Regions from separate parts of the Paeniglutamicibacter sp. MACA_103 genome, predicted to be linked through region 1. Evidence: riboswitches for the same ligand, from Rfam matches in the RefSeq annotation. Region 1 holds a riboswitch; each other region holds the start of a gene.
What was found. A riboswitch is a leader RNA that binds a small molecule or an ion and turns the genes downstream of it on or off. The one in region 1 is predicted to bind S-adenosylmethionine.
Positions count from the first base shown of each region.

Region 2: linked by a shared signal. The riboswitch ahead of ACIPVK_RS19965 (methionine ABC transporter ATP-binding protein) and the one ahead of ACIPVK_RS06935 (hypothetical protein) in region 1 are both predicted to bind S-adenosylmethionine.
Region 3: linked by a shared signal. The riboswitch ahead of ACIPVK_RS19975 (acyl-CoA dehydrogenase family protein) and the one ahead of ACIPVK_RS06935 (hypothetical protein) in region 1 are both predicted to bind S-adenosylmethionine.

Region 1 is NZ_JBIXLN010000010.1:99,318-103,749, forward strand. Features, by position in the region: gene ACIPVK_RS06925 (DUF222 domain-containing protein) at 1-445, opposite strand, end outside; gene ACIPVK_RS06930 (VIT1/CCC1 transporter family protein) at 641-1,744, opposite strand; gene ACIPVK_RS06935 (hypothetical protein) at 1,984-2,256, opposite strand; SAM riboswitch class IV at 2,276-2,387, opposite strand; gene ACIPVK_RS06940 (DinB family protein) at 2,400-2,978, opposite strand; gene ACIPVK_RS06945 (sodium:solute symporter) at 3,106-4,432, opposite strand, start outside.
Region 2 is NZ_JBIXLN010000062.1:6,084-10,515, forward strand. Features, by position in the region: gene ACIPVK_RS19950 (acyl-CoA dehydrogenase family protein) at 1-127, opposite strand, end outside; gene ACIPVK_RS19955 (NtaA/DmoA family FMN-dependent monooxygenase) at 140-1,558, opposite strand; gene ACIPVK_RS19960 (methionine ABC transporter permease) at 1,607-2,341, opposite strand; gene ACIPVK_RS19965 (methionine ABC transporter ATP-binding protein) at 2,334-3,158, opposite strand; SAM riboswitch class I at 3,264-3,358, opposite strand; gene ACIPVK_RS19970 (LLM class flavin-dependent oxidoreductase) at 3,676-4,432, opposite strand, start outside.
Region 3 is NZ_JBIXLN010000062.1:10,689-15,120, reverse strand. Features, by position in the region: gene acs (acetate--CoA ligase) at 1-1,917, opposite strand, end outside; SAM riboswitch class I at 1,923-2,013, opposite strand; SAM riboswitch class I at 2,435-2,531, shown strand; gene ACIPVK_RS19975 (acyl-CoA dehydrogenase family protein) at 2,538-3,875, shown strand; gene ACIPVK_RS19970 (LLM class flavin-dependent oxidoreductase) at 3,959-4,432, shown strand, end outside.

The DNA of each region.
Region 1 (4,432 bases):
GGGAGCGCGGCAGATCTTTGGCGAGGATCCGGAAGTCGTTGGTTCGTTTGGCCCCGCTCCGCGGGGACAGATGCATCGCCAGGGCAACGTCCCCGCTGGAGCCCCAGGCGGGGTTCGTCTCCTTGACCCCTGCCCGCTGCCGATCGGCGACCAGGGAATCCTGGTAGGCGACACTGTGGTCGGCCTGCTTCGCCGTGGCGGCGCATTTCAAGGTTTCCAGTGCGCCGACGGCGGTCACCGCCTCATGGGTTCCTGTCAGTACCGGGGCTCCGTTCACCGCGGCGGCCAGGGACAGGATCCCGTCGGTTCCGGTGCGGGCCAAGTGTTCGGCAACCAAGGCGTCCATGTCAGCCCCGTCGGCCAGCAGCGCCTCGTAGCCTAGGTTCCTGCCGCCACCACCGCTGGTGACGGCGGAAGGGGTGCCGTTCGATGACGTCGTTGCCATACCTCTATTTTAGAACCGGTCACCTACAATTGGAAGATATTTTCATGAATATTAGAAAATATGTTCTAGTGAGGGTGGGGGCCGCCCACCCTTCCCGTCGAGTGCCTTCCCGCTCGGGCGCAGCCGGGAAAGATGCCGCCAAAACCCCGATCCCGGGAAACGGCGGCACATGCCGTTGTTCCTGCGGTGGGACCCCTAGGCCACGGAGCTGCCGAAGAGCAGGCCGAGGACGTAGGTGACCGCCGCGGCGCCCAGGCCGATGGCCAGCTGGCGCAGTCCGCGCTTGGCCGGGGAAGCGCCGGAAAGCAAGCCGACCACGCCGCCGGTGGCCAGCAGGGCGATGCCCACCAGCACCGCGGAGAGCAGGATCGCGGGGGTGCCGCCCATGCCGAAGATGAACGGCAGGATCGGGATGACAGCCCCGGAGGCAAAGAAGCAGAAGGACGCGGAAGCCGCACCCATGGCGGAACCGATTTCCTCGTGCTCCCGGGTATCGGCGGCAACCTTGAGCTCGGAGCGCAGGGACGTGGAGGGGTTGCAGTCGCAGGAGTAGATGCCCATGCGTTCGGCGGCCCGGTGCGCCGCGTCCTCGTCGCTCATGCCGCGGGCCTTGTAGACCAGTACCAGCTCGTTGGCATCCAGGTCGAGGTCCGGCGCCGCGGCCAGGGTCACCTCCGTGGGCTTGGAAGCCAGGAGCAGCTCGCGCTGGGAGCGCACCGAGACGTATTCGCCCGCGGCCATCGACAGGGCGCCGGCGAGCAGCCCGGCGATGCCGGAGAAGAGCACGAAGGTGGTTGCCACGCCGGTGGCGCCGATGCCCATGACCAGGGCCAGGTTGGAGACCAGGCCGTCGTTGGCGCCGAAGACCGCCGCGCGGAAGTTGCCCGAAAGCCGATTGCGGCCGCGGGTGGCCAGGCCGCGCACGACCTCCTCGTGGACGAGTTCGTCGGCGGCCATCTGGCGGCTGGCATCGGTGTCTGCGGCATAGGGGGAGTTGCCCTCGGCGCGCTGGGCCAGGGCCAGGACGAAGACCGAGCCGAAGTGCCGGGCCAGGAAGCGGAGCATGGTGCGCCGGATCGAGGGCCGGGTGCGCTTCTCGGCCTGCTCGCCCAGCAGCGAGCGCCAGTGTTCCTCGTGGCGGGTTTCTGCGGCTGCAAGTCCCAGCAGGACCGCGCGTTCCTCGCCCTGGCGCTTGTTGGCCAGCTCGCGGTAGACCGCGCCCTCGGCGATTTCGTCGGCCAGGTACTGGCGCCAGCGCTTGATCTGGGCGGGAGTGGGGGTTGGCGCTTGTTGCGTCATGCTCTCATCCTCATGTGGGCGTTCACGGCCCCGGGAGGCCATGAGGTGGGGAGGCCCAGCAGGAATACTTTGTGGGTACGTTGAGCCTCGGGCCACCAGGGTGGACCGAAGGTCTCGTTCGCCCAAGGCCGGGCTGGATTGCCCGTGGCCTCAGGTGGTTTGCCGGGTTACAACGCTGTAACCAGTATGTCGACGCACCGCTTTCCCGCCATTTCGGCGGGCCTGGGAACTACTCCCCTTCAACCCACGAGTGTAGCGCTCGGGAGGGCAAGTGAAAATTCGCTGAGACTAAAAATCCGGGCCTGGCCAGCCGGCTTTCCGGCCCGGGGAACACGCACCGACAGCTCCCCGGTGCGGGCGTCGAAGCGCGGCGAACCGACGGCGTTGGCCAGGGCCGCGGCCAGGGCCGGGGCATCGGCAACATGGTAGCTGTGCCAGGAACCCGCCAGTCGCAGTTCAACGACCGAGCGGTGGACATCGAGCAGGGGCAAAACGGAGATGGAAGATGCCATGGCGGGGGAGGCGGCCTTTCGTCAGCTCTTGCCGGGGCCAAGTGGTCCGCGGCCGCTTCTTCATCCGAACCACCCATGAACCTGGGGTTGGTGTGCGTCTTAGTCGGAGCTTGCCGACGCATCTCGTGAAGCTGGTGACAACTTTACCGCGATTCGGAGGCCCGCAGGATATTTGCCTGCAATTCCTTCCATGCCGAGTCGTCGTAGGGCGGCATGTTGGTGATGTCCCGGCGCAGCCCGGTGGAACCGTCGATGAGCTCCCGCAGGATGTCTGCATGCCCCGCGTGGCGTGCGGTCTCCACGTTCATGTGCAGCAGCAGGCGTCCGAGCGTGGTGTCGCGTTTCTCCGGCGCCCACCAGGGAACCGTTGCCGGGGCGTCCAGCGGGAGGGCCTCGATGTTGCGGTTGGCCGCGTCGATGGCCCGGCGGTAGAAGGCCAGGATCTCGGCGCACGGGACATCCGCGGGGACCCACATGTCGGCGCTGACTTCGGGATCGGCCATCAGTGCGTCGTAGCGTCCATCGTCGACCGTGAATCCGAGGCATCCCACGAAGTATCCGTACTCGACGGAGGCCAGGTGCTGGATCAGGCCCAGGATATTGGTTCCCGAGCCAACCATGGGGCGGGTCATTTCCCGCTCGCTGAGCCCTTCGACCTTCCAGAGCATTGCTTCGCGGGTGTTGTTCAGGTACGTGGCGAGGTGGTCCTTGAGATCGTCCATGGAGCCCAGCCTAGGAGCGCGGCGGCCCGGCTGGGAAGGGCGGCCGCAAAAACAGCGAAGCCCGTCCTCGCGGCGTGCGCGACGACGGGCTTCCTTGGTGCTGCGTTTCCGGGCGGGGAATCCGGCGCTAGTGCCCGCCGACTTCGGTGAGGTCGGCACCCTCGGTGTCGCCCTGCCCGGCGACCCGCGCGTTCCACCGGGTGATGACCGATGCATCGGTGGGCCGGGTGAGCAGGGAGACGACGACGAAGGTCAGCGCGGAAGCAATGAGCCCGTAGTAGATCGGCTCGTTGGCGTAGATGCCGTCGAAGCGCTGCTCGGCGCCGATCTCCAGGACGATCATGGTGCCCAGCGTGACGATGGATCCGGCAGCCATGGAGGCGGCCGCGCCCAGCCCGTTCCCTCGCTTCCAGATCAGCCCGCCGATGATGGCCACCAGCAGCCCGCCGACCAGGATGTCGTAGGCAATGGTCAGTGCCGCGACCACGTCGGAGACCATGATGGCCAGAACGATCGTGACCACTCCCAGCAACAGCACCCAGATGCGGTTGGCGCGCACGTCGTGCTCGGGGTTTTCGTTGCTGTTCACGTGCAGCTGCTTGCCGAACCAGCTGGCCACGAACGGGGTGACGTCGGTGCGGGCCACGGTGGCCGCGGCGATCAGGGCACCGGAGGCGGTGGACATCATGGCTGCGACCGCGGCTGCCAGCACCAGGCCGCCGACGGCGACGGGCAGCAGCTGCGTGGCGACCTCCGCGTAGACCACGTCCTTGTTGGTGTCGGCGCCGATGATGTCCGGCAGGGCGACCTTGGCGGCCATGCCGATGATGGCGCCGGCGGCGCCGTAGAGCACGCAGTAGATGCCGGCGGTGGTGCCGCCCCAGCGGGCCACCTTCGGGGTCTTGGCGGTGAAGACGCGCTGCCAGATGTCCTGGCCGATGAGCAGGCCCAGGGTGTAGACCACGAAGTAGGTGATGATGGACTGCACGCCGATGCCGGTGAAGCTGAAGAACTCGTCCCCGATGCGCTCGCGGATCCCATTCATGCCGCCGGCGGCGTTCAGGGCGAAGGGAAGCATCAGGAAGAAGATGCCCACGGTCTTGATGACAAACTGGACCTGGTCGGCCAGGGTGATGGACCACATGCCGCCGATGGTGGAGTAGATGACCACGATGACCCCGCCGATGGCGATGGCCATCCAGCGTTCCCAGCCGAAGAGGACCACGAAGATCGTCGCGTAGGCGCTGGTGGAGGTGGCGCAGAGCATCAGCGTGTAGGCGAGCATGACGATGCCCGAGGTGTTGGTCGCCGACTTGCTGCCGTAGCGCAGGGTGAGCATCTGCGAGACCGTGAAGATCTTCAGGCGCTGCAGCGTGGGGGCGAAGAGCAGCGAGAGCAGGATGACTCCGGCTCCGATCGCCACGACCAGCCACATCCCGGAGATGCCCCACTTG
Region 2 (4,432 bases), on a different contig from region 1:
GCAGGATGCGTTCGAGGTCGCGCAAGCGGGATCCGTCGGCAATCCGCGAAAAGAGGTCGGCAAATCGCGCGTGCTGGGTCGCATAATCGGCGGCAACAATTTCTGATGCCTTCAAAGTAATGGTCATGCTGGATGCCTTTCAGGAACGTGCTGTGGCCGCGGAGCGATTTTCATTGGCTGCCGAGAATTGGGCGAAGGCTCCGCGGAAAGCGGCTGCCGGGTGTGAGGCCTCGAGCGTCGCTTGTCGCCCAAAAACCTTCTCGCGCAAGGTGCCTGGCGCATATTCGGTTTGGGCGAGGCCGCGGGCTCGCAATTCGGGCACCACACCCTCGATGAAATCCGTGTAGGAGCCAGGCAGAATCTGGTTGATGATGTTGATGCCGTCGGTTCCGGCGTCCTGCCACAGTTCGAGCTGATCAACGATTTGTTCAGGGGTCCCGGAAATCTGCATGGATTTTGCTCGGTACCGTGCGAGATCGGCAATCGTGGGATTGCCGCCGGGAACCGAGGCACGGATCGATTCGAGAACTCCTTTGCCTCCTTCGGTGTCGATTTCGCCCAGTCGCGTGTCCAGTGGCCTGCCGCCAAGGTCTATGCCAAGCCCACCGCCAATGTGCGCTACCACGGCATCCAGGTCGAGGTACTCGTCGTATTCAGCCTGCTTGCGAGCCACTTCTGTCTCCGTGCTGCCCACTACAAAGGAGAGCCCGGCAAAGATCTTTACGTCTGAGGCCTCGCGGCCAGCGTCGACTGCCAGCTTGCGAATGGCTTCGGAGTTCTTGCGAACGTTCTCGGGGTTTGGCGCGAATAGGAATGTTGCTTCGGCGTTTGCGGCCGCGAACGCCCTGCCGCGCGGAGAACTTCCAGCTTGAAACAGGAAGGGCGTGCGCTGCGGGCTAGGCGAGGACAAATGGGGGCCGTCGATGGAGTAGCGCTCCCCTCGGTGGTAGATCTTGTTCACCAATGCCGGGTCTGCGTGGATTCCTGCAAGCTTGTCGGCCAGCAGTGCTCCGTCTTCCCACGAACCTTCCCAAAGCTTGAACGCGGCTTCAACATATTCGTCCGCCCAGTCGTAGCGGTCCGCGTGTTTGGTTAGCCCGTCAGCCCCGAAATTGCGGTGCGAATTCTCCAGCACGCTGGTGACGATGTTCCAGGCGACGCGCCCGTTGCTCAGGTGATCGAGCGTTGAGAGCTGCCTTGCCAGCTGGAACGGATCGGATTGGATTACCGAGGATGTGAAGGCAAGGCCGATCTCATCGGTAACCCCCGCCAATGCCGAAGCGAGCACGAGCGGATCGTTGGATGGCACCTGGAGCCCGCGTTTGATGTGCGATGCCCAGCCACCGTCGTGGTCTCCGTACAGACCAACCACATCCGCGAGGAAGATTGCATCGAACTTCGCGGCTTCCAAGTCCTTTGCCAGATCGACCCAAAGCTTGAGTTCATTGAAACGATGCTGCTGAGCCTGAGGGTGACGCCACTGGCCACCGAGGATGTGGCTGGTGGTGTTCATCAGGAAAGCGCTCAAAAGCAGGCGTGGCCGCCGAGAAGTACTCATGACAGGGGTGTCTCCAAACGAAGCAGGTCGGTGAGGGAAGGGCGATGTTTACTGGCGTTTGTCCATGCGGGCCGCGATGCGGGTACCGGAGATCTGGACAATTTGGACCATCAGAATCATCAGGACGATGGCGACGATCATCATTCCGGTTTCATAGCGGTAGTAGCCGTAGCGAATGGCGAAGTCACCGATACCGCCGCCGCCGACCAAACCAGCCATTGCCGAATAACTGATGAAGCTCACGGTCATGATGGTGATCGACCCAATGAGCGCGGGCTTTCCTTCAACGAGCAAGACGTCACGGACAATCTGGCCGCGGGTTGCGCCCATGGCCCGCGCGGCTTCAACGACGCCGCTGCCGAGCTGCGTGAGGTTCTGTTCGACGAATCGAGCAAAGTAGGGAATCGCGTTGATTGTCAGCGGGACAATTACGGCTGCCGTTCCGATGGTTGTGCCTACGACAAACCTTGTGAAAGGAATAATCGCAATCAACAGGATGAGGAATGGGAACGAGCGCATGGTGTTGACGAATCCATCAACAATCCGATGAAGCTTCGGCCGGGGACGGAGTCCTTGTGGAGCCATCGAATATAGCCAAATACCCAACGGGGTTCCCACCAGGATGGCGATCGGAATGGAGACCACGAGCATGGCCAAGGTCTGGCCAATTGCGGCTGCAATTTCGGGCCAAAGTTCAATAACACGGTTGAGGTCGAAGGCCGCGGCACCGCTGCCATTCGTCGTGGATGTCAGAACGCTGACGGCTCCGGCTAGCTTAGACAAGGGAAGCCTCCTTCGAAGGGGTATCGGCTGCTGCGGAATCGACGTTGCGCACCGGGCGCTTGCGGTCCAGGGAGATGTCATCCGAGATGAGGTACCGGCCGATGGCGGTCGCTGGCGTAAACGCGGAATCCTCAAGCGCGGAGATATCGAATTGCTCCACGACCCGGCCGTCTTCCATGACTGCAACGTTGTCGGCGATTGCTTTGACGACATTCATTTCGTGCGTCACGATCACAGTGGTGATTCCCAGCTGGGCGTTGATGTCCGAGAGGTACTGCAGCACCGAAGCCGTAGTCCGCGGATCGACTGCCGAAGTCGGCTCGTCGCAAAGCAGCACCTTGGGCTCGGTCGCCAGCGCGCGGGCGATGGCGACGCGTTGTTTCTGGCCCCCTGACAACTGACCCGGATACGACTTGGACTTGTCGGCCAGGTCAACGATCGCCAAGGCTTCATGGGCTCGGCGACGTCGTTCCTTCTTCGCCACGCCCGCGAACTTCAAGCTGAGCTCAACATTTTCCACGGCGTTGCGGTTGTTCAGGAGATTGAAGTGCTGGAAGATCATCCCGATATGGTGCCGCGCCTTGCGCAGTTCCTCGTCGCCCAGTGATGTTAGGTCCGTTCCGTCAACCACGACGCGACCGCTCGTTGGGCGCTCCAGGAGGTTGATGTTGCGAAGCAACGTTGATTTGCCGGCGCCGGAGAACCCAATGATTCCCTGTATCGAGCCTCGCGGAATCTCCAGCGAGACTTTGTCCACCGCAGTGAAGGGTGCCTCCGCCGGAGGGAAAACGGTTGACACGTCCTGAATGCTGATCATGCCCTACTCCTCTCGGTTCACCCGAGGAACGCCGCGACATGGCTAATCAGTCGAATACCTGCTGAGGACAAAACAGTATTCGGCGGACCGCGCAGAGTTTGGCTATCTCCATCGGTCCTGGCGGTAGCACCGGATCCCAATGACGGGAGTGGTTGCTGCGGCGTCAACGAGCCAGGTCTCTCAGCCGCTCTGGATGGTGTGTGTTCGCATTGGTTGGATATCAACCTCGAACAATTCAAGTGTGTCGCAGGATCTTCGATATGACCAACGGAAAGACCCTCCGCGCGAAACAAATCGACGTAGAGAACGGATTTGGGGCAGGATTCGCTTCACGAAGCGTCACAAGTCAGAACATGAAGCGGAAAACATCCCGGGCTTGCCGCACCGTGGCGTCATGTTGATAATGCGTCGAAAACCTCTTCGTCACGCATGTGGCCGCCACAACGTAATGCGTGCCGGCAACCTCCAAGCGCGCAATCGTGGCCGGGCTACGTCACTTCGCGGGCGGCCCTGCCGCTTAAACGGATCGGGCGGTGGCGAACCGGTAGTTCGCCGCGCGGTGGGTGTCCTTGACGCGGTCGCCCTCGCCGAACAGCTTGTGGCGCAGCGAGCCTTCGGTGTATTCGGTCTTGTAGGCGCCGCGGGCCTGCAGCTCGGGAACGACGTACTCGACAATGTCCTCGAAGGTTGCCGGGGTGACGGCGTAGGCCAGGTTGAAGCCGTCGACGTCGGTGTAGTCCACCCAGTCGATGAGCTTCTCGGCAACCTCGGCACCGGAGCCGACGGTGATCGGGCCGAAGCCGCCCACGCCGACCCACTCGGCCAGCTGGCGGATGGTCCACGGGTTGCCGGAATCTCCGCTGGCCTTCTGGAAGGTCTCCACCGAAGACTGGATGGCGTTGGACTTCACGTTCTCGCCGATGACGTCGTCCGGTCCGTATTCGGAGAGGTCCACGCCCATCCAGCCGGAGATCAGCACCTGGGCGCCCTCGATGTCCGCGTAGGACTTGTAGTCCTCGTACTTGGCCTGGGCCAGCTCGGAGGTCTTGTCGGTGATGATGGTCTGCATCGCGAAGATCTTGATGTCGTGGCGGTCGCGGCCTGCGGCTTCGGCGGCGTCGCGGATCTTGGTGACGGTGGCCTTGAGCATCTCGCGGGTCGGGCTGGTGACGAAGACCGACTCGGCGTTGGAGGCGGCGAACTTGATGCCGCGCGATGAAGCACCCGCCTGGTAGATCACCGGGGTGCGCTGGGGGGACGGCTCGGTGATGGCG
Region 3 (4,432 bases), on a different contig from region 1:
GTCGCCCAGCGTGCTGCCCTCGAACAGCTGGGTCAGCAGCCGGCGCATGATCTTGCCCGAGCGCGTCTTGGGCACGTCGGGGACGAAGACGATTTCGCGCGGCTTGGCGATGGGCCCGATCTGCGTTGCCACGTGGTTGCGCAGCTCGGTGACCAGGGCCTGCTGCTTCGCCAGCGCCTCGCCCGTGAGGTCGGTGCCGACCACGGACTTGTCGAAGGGCACCACGAACGCGGTGGCCGCGTGGCCGGTCTTGGCGTCGGACGTCGGGCAGACCCCGGCCTCGACGACCGCCGGGTGGGTGACCAGCGCGGATTCGATCTCGATGGTGGAGAGGCGGTGCCCGGAGATGTTGATGACGTCGTCCGTGCGGCCCAGGATCCAGATGTCCCCGTCCTCATCGAAGCGCGCGCCGTCCCCGGCCAGGAACCAGCCCTGGGCCGCGTACTTCTCCCAGTAGGAGGTGTAGTAGCGCTCGGGGTTTCCCCAGACCGTGCGGGCCATGGAAGGCCCGGTCTTGGTCAGCACGATGTTGCCCTGGACGTTGGCGCCCACGGTGGCCGCGGCATCGTCGACGATGTCCACGCCCACGCCGGGAAGCGCGCGCGTGCCGCAGCCGGGCTTGAACGCGGTGTCGTCCTGGCGCGGGGACAGGATGGTGGCCCCGGTCTCGGACTGCCACCAGGTGTCGACCATGGGGATGCCGGCGGCGGTGTCGCGGCCGACCTGGCTGCGCAGCCAGCGCCACGCCTCCGGGTTGACCGCCTCGCCGACCGTGCCGGCCAGGCGGATCGAGGACAGGTCGTAGTCGGCCGGGACGCCGTCGGGGAACCAGCCCATCAGCGAACGCACCAGGGTGGGCGCCGTGTAGTAGCTGGTGACCTTGTAGCGCTGAATGATCTCGAAGTGGCGGCCCGGGTTCGGGGCATTGGGCACGCCCTCGTAGATGACCTGGGTGACGCCGTTGGACAGCGGACCGTAGATCTCGTAGGTATGCGCGGTGACCCAGGCCAGGTCGGCGGTGCACCAGTGGACATCCGAGTCGCGCTTGGCCGGGTCGGGGTTGGAGAAGAGGAACTCGTGGCTCCACGACGCCTGGGTCAGGTAGCCGCCGGTGGTGTGGACCAGGCCCTTGGGCTGGCCGGTGGTCCCGGAGGTGTACATGATGAACAGCGGGGTCTCGGCGTCGAAGGCCTCGGGGACGTGCTTGGCGCTTGCGGTGTCGACTGTCTCGTGCCACCACACGTCGCGGCCCTCGGTCCAGGCGATGTCGGTGTGCCCGGTCCGGTTGATGACCAGGACATGCTCGATCGAGTTGTCCCCGGAGACCGCCTCGTCGGCGTGCGCCTTGACAGGGACCGCGGTTCCGCGGCGGAACTGGCCGTCGGTGGTGACCAGCAACTTTGCCTTGGTGTCCTCGACGCGGAACTTCAGCGCCTCGGAGGAGAAGCCGCCGAAGACCAGCGAGTGCACCGCACCGATGCGGGCGCAGGCCAGGGTGATGACAACGGTTTCCACGAGGACCGGCAGGTAGATGACCACGCGGTCGCCCTTGCCGATGCCCAGTCCCAGGAGCGCGTTCGCGGCCTTGGACACCCGGTCCTGCAGGTCCTGGTAGGTGACGGTGGTCCTGTCACCGGGCTCGCCCTCGAAGTGCAGGGCGACCTTGTCGCCGCGTCCGGCCTCCACATGGCGGTCCACGCAGTTGTAGGCGGCGTTGAGCTTGCCGCCCTCGTACCAGCGCAGCTCGGGGCCGCGCCGGGCCTCCGGGTCCACGCCGGTACTACTGTGGATGGTGTGCCACTGGTCGGACCAGCTCAGGCGACGCGCCGCGGCATCCCAGAACGCGAGGCGCTCGTCCTCGCTCCACGAGTTTTCCTCGGCAACGGCAGGGAGCGCGGGCAAAAGGGTTTCAGGCATTTTGTTCTCCATCGGTTCTGGCGTTAGCACTTCACCGCTAAGCGGTGGTTGCTGCGGCGTTACAGAGCCAGATCTCTCGGCCGCTCGGGATGGGTTGTTCCATCCATCAAAGTCGATTGCTTGTCACAGGAGCAAACCCGCCGTAATGTGACGGAACGTTCGATGGGATGGTTCTCTTGGATTGGCAATCAAAGAATCTTCGCGTGTGACGAGAAATTTCGAATCGAAATGCCGAGGGGATTTCGAGCTGCCGCAGGCGCGCCCGGCCGCGGCGGTGCCCGGATGGCGCCACGTAGTTACGCCATTGTCCCAATGGTTGTATGGCGGGGTGGCCGTAAAGGCGGGCGCGTCGCACCTCGGGAATCGCATCGAATGAATGGTCCGAAGAATGCCGCGAGCCCGGTCTTTCCCGTGGGCACGGCAAGGTCCGGCACGGCCATCCGGCCCGTGTTGCGGGCTTCAATTGTGACGAACCGGGTTGTCACTGCCTCGCCGGGGCGTGTAGAAATATGACCAACAACCATCCAGAGCGGCCGAGAGATCTGGCTCCATGACGCCGCAGCAACCCCTCCCCTTAATTGGGCGGTAGGTGCTCACGCCAGGACCGATGGAGATAATTCATGCCTGTCGATTCCTTTGCCAATACACACGATGTCGAAGCGGACCCCAATATCTTCGGCGCCGTCAACCTCGACGCCTTTACCGGGGACACCCCCGCCCGGCACCTGCTCAAGCTCACTCCGGGCGTTCCCCTGAACGGTCACTATGACGAGCTGGCCGAGATCTTCCGCCCGGTCTTCGCCAAGATTGCCGCCGGGGCCAGCGAGCGCGACGCCAACCGGACCCTGCCCTTCGAGCCGGTCGGCTGGCTGAACCGGGTGCGGTTCGGGGCCCTGCGCATCCCGGTGGCCGAGGGCGGCTACGGGGCCAGCGTGTCCGACTTGTTCCGCCTGCTCATTGAGCTGGCCGAGGCCGATTCCCAGGTGGCGCACCTCTGGCGCTCGCACATCGGCTTCGTTGAATCCGTGTTGCTGCTTCAGGACGATGCGTTGCGGCACCGCTGGGTCGAGCGCATTGTTGCCGGGCAGATCGTCGGCAATGCCTACACCGAACGCGGCGGAAACCGGCTGGGCACCCTCAACACCACCATTGCCAAGCAGGGCGAGCGCTGGATCCTCAATGGCGAGAAATACTATTGCACCGGCACCATCTACGCGGACTGGGTCGCCGTCGCCGTGGCCCACCCCGCACGCGCAGGCCGGCAGATCGCCGTGGTCTCCACCCAGCATTCCGGGGTCAAGATCTTCGACGACTGGGACGGATTCGGGCAGCAGCTCACCGGCACCGGCTCGACCACGTTCGAGAACGTCCCGGTGGACACGATCCTTCCCGACGAGCAGCAGGTCAACGACCCGGAATCCGCCATCTTCCAGCTCGTGCTGCTCGGGGTCCAGGCCGGAATCACGCGCGCCGTGCTCAATGATGTCCGCTCGTCGGTCCAGGCCCGCACCCGGTCCTTCAGTACCGGGACCGGTGTTCCGGTGCGCGAAGAGCCCCAGGTGCTGCAGTTGGTGGGCGAGATCTCGGGCACCGCATTCGCGGTCGATTCCATCGTCCTGGCCGCCGTGGCGGAGATCGAGATCGCGCTGGCCGATGCATCGCTCAGCCAGGCCGAGAGGTTTGCGGTGTGTGAACTCGCCGCGGACCGGGCGCAGGCCGTCGTCCAGCCACTGGTGCTCTCCGCGGCGACCAAGCTCTTTGACGGGCTGGGCGCCTCGGCGACAGCCAAGGGCTGCAACCTGGACCGGCACTGGCGCAACGCCCGCACCGTGGCCACGCACAACCCGGCGATCTACAAGTCGCGCATCATCGGCGACTACGAGGTCAACGGGACGGCACCCCAGCAGCTGAACGCCATCGGCGACGTGGGCGCAACCAAGGTAACCGGCGTTCCCTAGAACGCCGCCCGCTGCCCCAAACGAACGACTTGATCCGCGCAACGCCGGATCCACAAAAACCCAACACCTCGCGAAGGACAAACATGAGCACGACTCCCGCCCCACGCCAGATCCTCTTCAACGCCTTCGACATGAACTGCGTGGTGCACCAGTCGCCGGGCCTGTGGCGCCACCCGGACGACAAGGCCTCGACGTACAAGACCCTGGGGTACTGGACGCACCTGGCCAAGGTGCTGGAAAAGGGCAAGTTCGACGGACTGTTCCTCGCCGACGTGCTGGGCACCTACGACGTCTACAAGGGCACCAACGAAACCCCGCTGCGCACCGGCGCGCAGGCCCCGGTCAACGACCCGATGATGCTGGTCTCGGCCATGGCCGCGGTCACCGAGAACCTCGGCTTCGGCGTCACCGCGGGCACCGCCTATGAGCACCCGTACGCCTTCGCCCGCCGCCTGGCCACCCTGGACCACCTGACCAACGGCCGCGTGGGCTGGAACGTCGTCACCGGCTACCTGCCGTCCGCCGCCCGCAACATGGGCCAGGAAGACCAGATGGAA